One region of the Acetobacter zythi genome, then DNA from elsewhere that is predicted to be linked to it. Evidence: riboswitches for the same ligand, from Rfam matches in the RefSeq annotation. Region 1 holds a riboswitch; the other holds the start of a gene.

Region 1 (4,418 bases):
CCAGTGTCAGGCGCCCAGAAATCTGGTTTGTAAAAATCTGCTGGCGGGGGGTGGGAATGTCCAGCAGAAGGTTAACGGGAATACGCAGCTTGTCGGTAATGGAAAAGGAAATCTGGCTATTGGCCGGTGGGCGTGGAACCGCGGCCAGAGGTTCCCCCAGCCCCGCCTTGCGATAAATGTTTTTGATCCCACGCACAGACAGGCGTGCGGTGGGGCGGAAGTCGGTCAGGGTGTAGCCATACCATTGTGTCTGCGCGGGGTCGGTGGACAGGTCGAGTGTTCCAAATGGCAGCGTCCAGCGTTGCGGTGTCACATTAACCGGGTTGCCCAGCGCTTCGGTCAGGCCAAACATATATATGTCGCAGGCTTGCCGAAAATGCACATCATACGGGTTGGGTTTTGCGTGTTCTGGCCCATCGGGGTTCAGGTAGGCGTAGGCATAAAGCGCGGCAGCCATAAAAGCCGTACGGTCCGTGTTCTGGCGGGCCATAAGGTAGTGCAGTTCCGCCAGAGCAAAAAGCTGGTCCTGTAGATCGGGTGTATAAAACTGCGCCTGTGTGCTGGCGCGCAGGATGGCCAAAGCCTGTGCCGGATTTTTTTTCCATTTGGGCAACAGGTTCTGGCGCTCAAGCACAATGCGGGTGGTGTTGCTCAGGGTCTGCCCGCTCAGCGTGCTCTGGCTTCGTTCCTTGTAGCTGTCCGTCAGGCTCAGGCGTTGCACGGTAATGGGGGCCGCACAGCCAGAAAAAGCCACACAGAGCGCTACCCATGAAAAACGGGAACACAGAGCACTGGATAAAAGGCGGGGAGGGGAGGGCATCCGATTCTCGGTTTGAAATCGCGGTCAAATAATGTCTGATGGTGTAGGGTGTCTGCGCCATGCTGGCAAATTGCGCAGTTATGGCGATGCCCCTGGACCAAGGGCCAATGCAGGAAAGGTTGGTGTGTTGAAGCTGCTTTGCTGTGCGTCTGAGTTGCCCCCGGCTGTGCGTAAAGGGGAACTGCCGAATGGGGCCGAGCAGGTTGCAAATGGCTATGACCAGCAAAAAGTGGCGGCTTACCTGCCATCCATCAGCCAGCTTACCGTGTATTATGCTCCAGATGTTACAGCACCTGGTGCTGAGGGGCATATGCTGCAACCACAACCGGCCCTACGGGACAGAGATTATGGTTTATGGTCTGGTCAAAGCTTGCAAGTGCTGGGGCCAGCGGAACAGCTTGCGTTTTTATCCGATGCAACATTTGCCCCACCCGGGGGGGAAAGTTTTGCTGGCAGTTCCCAAAGGATAGCCCTCTGGTTGGGTAGCCTCAGCCAGACTCCGCCCGTTGCAGTGGTGCTGGCACGCCCTGCTGTTGTGCGGAATCTGGTTTTGCACGTGTTGTATCCGGGTGGTCCTGTGGGTCTGGCCCATGCCGCGCGGGTGGATGTGCCGCCCCTGAGTTATAGCCTGTTGACCTGCCACGCCGGCCGGTGGCGCGTGGGTATGCTGGGTGCTCCGGTGTAGGGAGCGGCCGCTTCCTTTTTTTTTGCTCGCGGCAGTTGGTGCATGGGGTTATAGCCTGACCCCATTGGTCGAAGGTTCCGTGCGAACGGATGAAAAGGGAACACCGTCAGCGCCATTATGGAGCAAGTCGGAGACTGTACCCGCAACTGTAGGCAGAAGCCCACACCCGTTGCCCCAACTGAGGGGCAGCCACTGGTGCATAACCGGGAAGGCAGGGTGCAAGGCGTATCTGCAAGTCAGGAGACCTGCCTTCGTCTTTGCATGCCATGTCACCGGGCGGGGCCGACCGGGGGCTGAGATGACTGATGTCACGTTATGTTATGCCGGGTTTTAACCCGTATTTTCCCCCATGTTCCACCCGATCAGCGTACGGGGCGGACGGCCAGCATCCACTGTTGCACCATGTGCTGCGGAGTGCGCCGGACAGGGCCGAGGTTCTGGCCCTGCTAGGGAATGCTACACCACTGGCGGAAGAGGCCGCCTTGCAACAGGCCGGGGCACATATGTTCGGGCTGTTCGTGCGTGACCTTCCCGCCTCTTACCGTGCAAGAGGGCAGCAGCTTGAGGCACAGTTCCGTATAATGCTGGAGCAGACGCAAAGTCTGGTCATGCAAGCCCGTTTTGCGCCGGGGCGGAGCGGGGCGGAAAAGACTGTGTCCGGGCATGCCATGGTCATGGCTTATGTGGCTGTACAGCACCTTGTGGGGGCACGCCGTATGGCCATGGATTTGTATGGCGGCAGGTAAGGCTGGGGAGCCATAGCGGCCTTTTTATTGGCCTGCCTCGGGCTTTTTTTGTTTCCTGTTCTCTTTTACACATGGGCCGTCTTCCATGTTGGCCATTATGGCCCGCATGGTGGCCTATGTTGCCCGATATACAGAGCAGGATCAGGTTATGCCCCATACGTTTTTGCCCATACTGAGCTTTGCCGCAGCGTGGGGTGTTCTGGTGCTGACACCGGGGACCGAAACCGCTCTTGTTATCCGTCTGGGCATGAATGTCGGGCATAAGGCGGCCTTGGGGGCGGCTCTAGGTACCGGCACGGGGCTGGCCATATGGGGTGTTGGCACGGCGTTTGGGGTCAGTGCACTGGTGGCGGCATCCCCCACGTTGTATCTGGCGCTCCAATGGGCTGGTGCTTTTTATCTGGCTTATCTGGGTATCCGCCTGCTTATGCCCTCTGCTGGCGTTCATGATCAGGCGGAGGGGGCCGCGCAGGCGCGCCAGATTACCAGTATGGGGGCTGGGTATCAGCGCGGTTTGCTGACAACCTGCCTGAACCCACTGGTGGGTGTGTTTGACCTGACAGCCTTTGCCCAGTTTATTCCCGCAGGTGTGGAGCGTGTCAGCTATTCCTTGCTGCTGGCGGGGGTGCAGGTGGTTATGGCTGTGGCATGGTATGCGGCTCTGGCCTGTTTGGCGTTTTCCCTTGGTCGTGTTCTGTCCACCCCCAAGGTTGTGCGCGTACTGGATATGCTGACGGGGGGCGTGTTCTTCTATTTTGCACTCAGGCTGGCCCTGAGCGGTCTTCCCGCCTGATAGGACCGCACCGGAAGGTTTTGTGGCGTTCAGCCCTGATGAACTTGTAGGGCGCACGGTATAATATGGGCGGGATGTGCTAAACCCCTTTGGCAACAGGAATACGCCATGAGCAAAACGCCAAAGCTCATTCAGTCCATAGAGCGCTCTGCTGCCATTTTGGAAATTATTGCCCAGCAGGGTGGTGGTGCGCGTTTGCAGCAGATTGCCAGTATTGCTGGCATAGGCAAAACAACAGTACACAATATTTTGCAAACGCTGGACCATTTGGGATACGTCCAGCGCCGGTCGGGAGATATGCGGTATCATCTGGGTGGGCGCATCCTCAACCTCGCGCGTATTGCGGGGGATGACAACCTGCTGCGCGCCCGCCTGCGCCCGGTGCTGGAGGCTATGGCGCACAAAAGTGGCGCCACGGCATGGCTGGCGGTCCCCAGCGGGGATCAGGCGACGTATCTGGATATTGTAGACCCCAACGGGCTTTGCCCTGCTCTGGCCACCATGCCCCGGCGCGAAAATCTGGAAGGGTCAGCCGTTGGGTGGGTGTTTCTGGCCTGTGTGCCGGGGTTGGGTAAGCGGGTGCTGGCAACCCGAGCCAATGCCCTGGATGTGGATGTGCTGAGCAGGATCGAGGATGTCCGCATAAAAGGCTATGCGTTGGATATGGAGGCATACAGGCCGGGGCTGAACGGTGTTGCCATTCCGTGGCGCGAGAATGGGGAGGTCAGGGCAAGCCTGTGCCTGACCGGCCCGCCCGCGAGGTTTCCGCAACACAGGTTGATGAGGCTTGCATGGATGATGATGCGCGCGCTCGAACAACTCAATGTTCAATAATATTGAATAAATAAGCTTTGCCCTCTTTTGCTTATTCCCTTCTCCAGCAGTCGGGCTAACGTACACCCCTTTATGCAAAAGAGGTGTAAGGACCATGAAAGCAACAATAGCAACCGCCATGCTGGAGGCAGCACATGCCGAGGCGCAGCGGATGGGCGTGAATGTCTGCATTTCCATTTTGGATGCAGCGGCGTGGCCTGTTGCCTTCCTGCGTATGGAAGGCACAATTCTGGGTGCTGTGGATGTTGCCAGCAAAAAGGCGCGTACGGCGGCCCTGTTCCAGATGGATAGCGCGGATTTTGCAAAAATTGGTCGTCCGGATGGCCGTGCGTATACGTTGGAAAACACCAATGGTGGCATGGCCAGTTTTGGTGGTGGCCTTGTGCTTAAAGCTGCGGATGGCACGTTGCTTGGGGCAATCGGGGTTTCTGGCGCCAGCACGGAGGAAGACATTGCCATTGCCCGGGTTGCTGCAAACATTCTTTCAGCCTGACAGGCTTTTTGGCTAAGAGAAACTTTATGACAACACAAACCATTCCT
Region 2 (4,418 bases), on a different contig from region 1:
GATCGGTATGCGCATTCTCTCCAGCGGAACAAAGCTGGTGATTGAGATTGACCGCTAAGCATTATGGACAATTCCTGCAGCAACATACCTGTCAGTATAGCAGAAGCAGAGCGGACGGGCAGCAGTCGCCTCATTGCAGACGTGTTCGCATGAATGCAGTCATCCCGTAAGCGGACATTGTTTCATGAGTGATCGGCTAGTTTCAGTCCCGATGACATCGCATAATTTTTTGATTCTAAATTCGAGGCCACCATTCAAATGGCCTATGTTAGCTTTCCCTCTTCAGATCCTATGCCACTTCATCAAAGGTTTTCACCAGACATCAATTTCCGATGCACGATGCGTCCTCGACTGGTAAGGCGAGCGGCAGCACTGCCCCAGCGTGCGGAAAACCCGGCCGCGACATATCCCATCAATATCAATGATCCACGGATGGCGCCGCGATCCGCTCTGGGAATGCCATATTCACCATTTATCGGTAGAGAGAGAATAAAACGGCACTGTTCTTTTGTGAGATCTTTCGCAGCCAGATAGGACCTGGCCGCCCCGTTCTGGATGGGGAAATCCATAACATTACTCATGACCTGTCTCCTCTGGCTCAAACTCTTCAGGAAATCATAGTTTCAGCTTGCATCCACTGACTGACGTCGACCCTCTCGCCCTGAAACAAAGGAGAAGGGCGTAACAAGGAAAATCATGAAAATATTGATACAACTTGCACACGACAATACAGATCCATCGCAGCTTTCTGTGCACCAATCAGATTCTGAACCGCTATATAGGTTTGCACGTAACTTGCTTCCTGCACATGCGCTGGCCTGTCAGTCAGCGCCATCGCCATTTCTATCGCTGTGTCGAGAAGCGGCCTGAAATGTGCTTCCAGATAGTCACCACGCATCTGATGGTCTGTTGGTAGATTGGAAACAGTCATCTGGAAAAGATCATAGCCATTCTGCTGCAATTGTTCTTCTTCAGGTAAAACTGCATCTGTCCCCAGTAAAGAAATGACACAGGTTCGATCAGGCGCCAGAAGAATGATCTTTTCCAGCAAAGGATGAAAAGCGTGGGAAGGTGGTGCTATAAAAGGCAATCTCATAGTGCTGCCTTTTCTGCGCTTTCCGGTGCCTGACCACATCGCCTGAGCAGATTGCGAAGTTGATTGATAACAGGAAAGACTTCCCGATTGTGATCTCCACCGAGGTCTTTCCATGCCGCCTGTTCCAGCTCGACAATCTCGCGATCTTCAAAGAAGACGCGCTCCGTGAATGCGACCAGTATTGGCCAGGCAAGATCCAGTAAAAAAGGCACTTTCAATCGTTTGATCGACAACAGACCGAAAACACGGTTGGTCATTTGCTCACGGTCCTGTGGCACATACGAGATCCACAACTCCATCACGGGTTCCTCAATCCCCTGCGTTTCAATACGCAGGCTCTGATAGGGATAGTGTGTCCTGATGGTCATGACGTCCCGATAGGCAAAATCCCGACCATCACGGCGTCTCTGGCCGTAGATCAGCGCCTCACTCAAAGGCTGTTTGCCGCCGGTTCGTGCAAAGGTGTAGCGGGCTTCAACAAAATCATCACCGTGGTCCATTCCCAGAAACCGCGGCTTCATTTTTCCGACCAACCGACTGTGCAGGACCTGGTGATTCATATCCATCAGGTTTTCATGCATGAAACTGTAATGACAGTTCACCATCTGCCCGAAACGTCGCGTGCGATAACGCGTATCTCTCACCCTTGGAAAGTCAGGGAGCGGGACAATCTCTGCAAGAGACTGATCCCCCATGAAAACAAAAATAAGCCCGTCTTTTTCGCGACAGGCCCAACTTTTGAGACGCAGACATTGCGCTTCGGCAGAAACATTGGGCGAAACACATTGGCCGTCCCGATTATATCTCAGACCATGAGCGGGACAGCTTATCTGGTCACCACAAACCTTTCCTTTGCCAAGCAGAACCTGCCGATGGGCGCACAGGCCATCTAGCGCATAAGGAACGCCGCTTTTAGGACGTACGATGACGATATGCTGTCCTGCAAACCGGACATCGATTGCCTTTTCCCCTCCCAATTCACGGGACCAGGCGACAGGATACCAGAAATCCGGGTTGGTTCTGACACGTCTTAAATCAATCTGTACCGCGCACGCTGAATGGTCTGAAATTTGGTGGAGCTCGTTTTCCATTACCTCGACACTTCAACTGGCTCAGCGCAAAGGAAACAACGCAACCCAAGTCATGGAGCGTTATGTCGTCTCTCGCATTTTGTCTGAGCAGGTATAACTCGTTATCAATTACCGGACAGAATGCGTCAGTGTCCGCCGGCTGAACCGAAAGTTTCTAACGGATCAATGCTGTCAGCAGCACAAAAGCGTTGTCCATATATCGGTCAGGAATAACAGAGCAGAAGACCGTGTCCGGACAAGAGGCCACCGCCTGATTCATCAGGAACGACCGCGGCATAAGGCAGACAGGCATATATTCTCTCCTCCCTTCGGTCATCCCGCCCGACGGTTGGTGGCTGAGCAATGGCAGGTCTCCTGGCTCACGGATCATGGCCAACCGGTTCCAACCTTCCCGTTCCTATGAGAACAGTGGTTCACGTTCAAAGTGAACGAACCAGTGACATACCGCCTACAGTTGCGGGAGCAGCCTCCGACTTTGCTTCTGGCCGAATGTCTGACCAGAACATAACGGAGTTCCCTATTAACCCGCTCGCGCGGGACCATTGAAGCGTTTGCCTTTGCACCATGCCGCCAAACGCATCCAGAGTGCAAGCTGGAACATCATGGAGCGGCGGAAGGCAGATATCAGTTTTTCGTATGTAGACCATGCGTCTGATTGACCTGATTTCCCGAAGACAAACAGTGCGCTGATCAGTTTCCGGTGTCGTTCTTTCCGGGGACAACGCCGCCACATTTTACCATGAACAAAATTGATGTGTTTATGAAATCAAATCATTTCTACTCACGGATACGTTCAGGCATAAAGCTGCGATGACGATGACCACCACCGCCTGAGAGAGGCAGAAGCCAAACTGGGGATGCCATGCATCACCATTGTCCTCATTCTGGATTGGGGTGGAAAAGGGACACAGGACCACAATGATTCAGGACTCGACATTCAGTATCCATAGGCTCCGCTTCGATGAGAACTATCATCCTTCTGACAGGACGCGCCTTACGACCAATTTTGCCAATCTGGCGAGAGGGGAAAGCCGTCAGGAAAACCTGCGCAACGTGCTGCGCATGATCGACAACCGGTTCAATGATCTGGCGCACTGGGATAATGCCAACAGAGATCGCTACACTCTTGAACTTGAAATCGTTTCTGTCGAGATGGATCTCGCCTTTTCTGGCAAAAGCGGCAGCTTTCCTCTGATCGAAGTCCTCTACACAACAATTGTTGATAAAAACGCCAACAAACGGATAGAGGGCCTCGCCGGGAACAGTTTTTCCTCGTATGTGCGGGATTACGACTTCAGCGTGTTGTTACCGGCTTACAATAAAGAGAAAGCCGAATTCAGTGTCCCCCATAACTATGGGGACTTACATGGAAATCTCTTTAAAAGCGTTATGAACTCGTCTGCTTACAAGCAGAATTTCAAAAAACCGCCAGTCATCTGCCTCAGTGTTTCGACCAATCGTACCTATCATCGGACGGAAAATCAGCATCCTGTTCTCGGCGTTGAATATGAGCAGCGAGAATTTTCCCTGACAGACCAGTATTTTCAAAAAATGGGTATGCAGGTTCGTTATTTCATGCCGCGCAATAGTGCTGCACCGTTGGCCTTCTATTTTTTTGGCGATCTGCTGTCTGACTATTCTGCCCTTGAACTGATCAGCACCATCAGCGTGATGGAATCTTTTCAGAAGGTCTACCGTCCTGAAATTTACAATGCCAATTCTGCGGCGGCTGACTGTTATCAGCCAAGCCTGAATCATCAGGATTATTCAAACACCCGAATTGTCTACGACCGGGAAGAGCGGAGCCAACTGGCAACCGCTCAGGGAAAATATACGGAAGAAAATTTCATCTGGCCATATCACGATATCCTCGAACAGTGGTCTGCCAGTGACGCCGGCTGATCCATCAGAAAGACAAGGTCATCTCTCATGAAAACACTGCTCCCCACCTCAACGGCTGGTAGTCTGCCCAAACCCTCATGGCTCGCACAGCCTGAGACCCTGTGGTCGCCCTGGAAATTGCACGGAGAGGAACTGGTCGAAGGCAAACAGGATGCGCTACGCCTGACACTGGACGATCAGGACCGCGCTGGGATCGATATCGTCAGTGACGGTGAACAAACGCGTCAGCATTTCGTCACGACGTTCATTGAACATCTCAATGGTGTAGATTTCGAGAATCGCCAGACGGTCAAAATTCGCAACCGCTACGATGCGAGCGTGCCATCAGT

Evidence for each region. A riboswitch is a leader RNA that binds a small molecule or an ion and turns the genes downstream of it on or off. The one in region 1 is predicted to bind cobalamin.
Region 2: another riboswitch for cobalamin. It lies ahead of AABE20_RS05525 (aromatic ring-hydroxylating oxygenase subunit alpha); the one in region 1 lies ahead of AABE20_RS09685 (hypothetical protein).

Annotation. Positions count from the first base shown of each region.
Region 1 is NZ_CAWUEO010000023.1:219,557-223,974, forward strand. It holds gene AABE20_RS09675 (esterase/lipase family protein) at 1-820, opposite strand, end outside; gene AABE20_RS09680 (histidine phosphatase family protein) at 945-1,505, shown strand; cobalamin riboswitch at 1,561-1,772, shown strand; gene AABE20_RS09685 (hypothetical protein) at 1,811-2,251, shown strand; gene AABE20_RS09690 (LysE family translocator) at 2,337-3,044, shown strand; gene AABE20_RS09695 (IclR family transcriptional regulator) at 3,153-3,878, shown strand; gene AABE20_RS09700 (GlcG/HbpS family heme-binding protein) at 3,973-4,371, shown strand; gene AABE20_RS09705 (MFS transporter) at 4,398-4,418, shown strand, end outside.
Region 2 is NZ_CAWUEO010000010.1:11,608-16,025, forward strand. It holds gene AABE20_RS05510 (winged helix-turn-helix transcriptional regulator) at 1-45, shown strand, start outside; gene AABE20_RS05515 (hypothetical protein) at 303-581, opposite strand; gene AABE20_RS05520 (hypothetical protein) at 695-1,096, opposite strand; gene AABE20_RS05525 (aromatic ring-hydroxylating oxygenase subunit alpha) at 1,093-2,187, opposite strand; cobalamin riboswitch at 2,515-2,746, opposite strand; gene AABE20_RS05530 (DUF1852 domain-containing protein) at 3,106-4,089, shown strand; gene AABE20_RS05535 (methionine synthase) at 4,117-4,418, shown strand, end outside.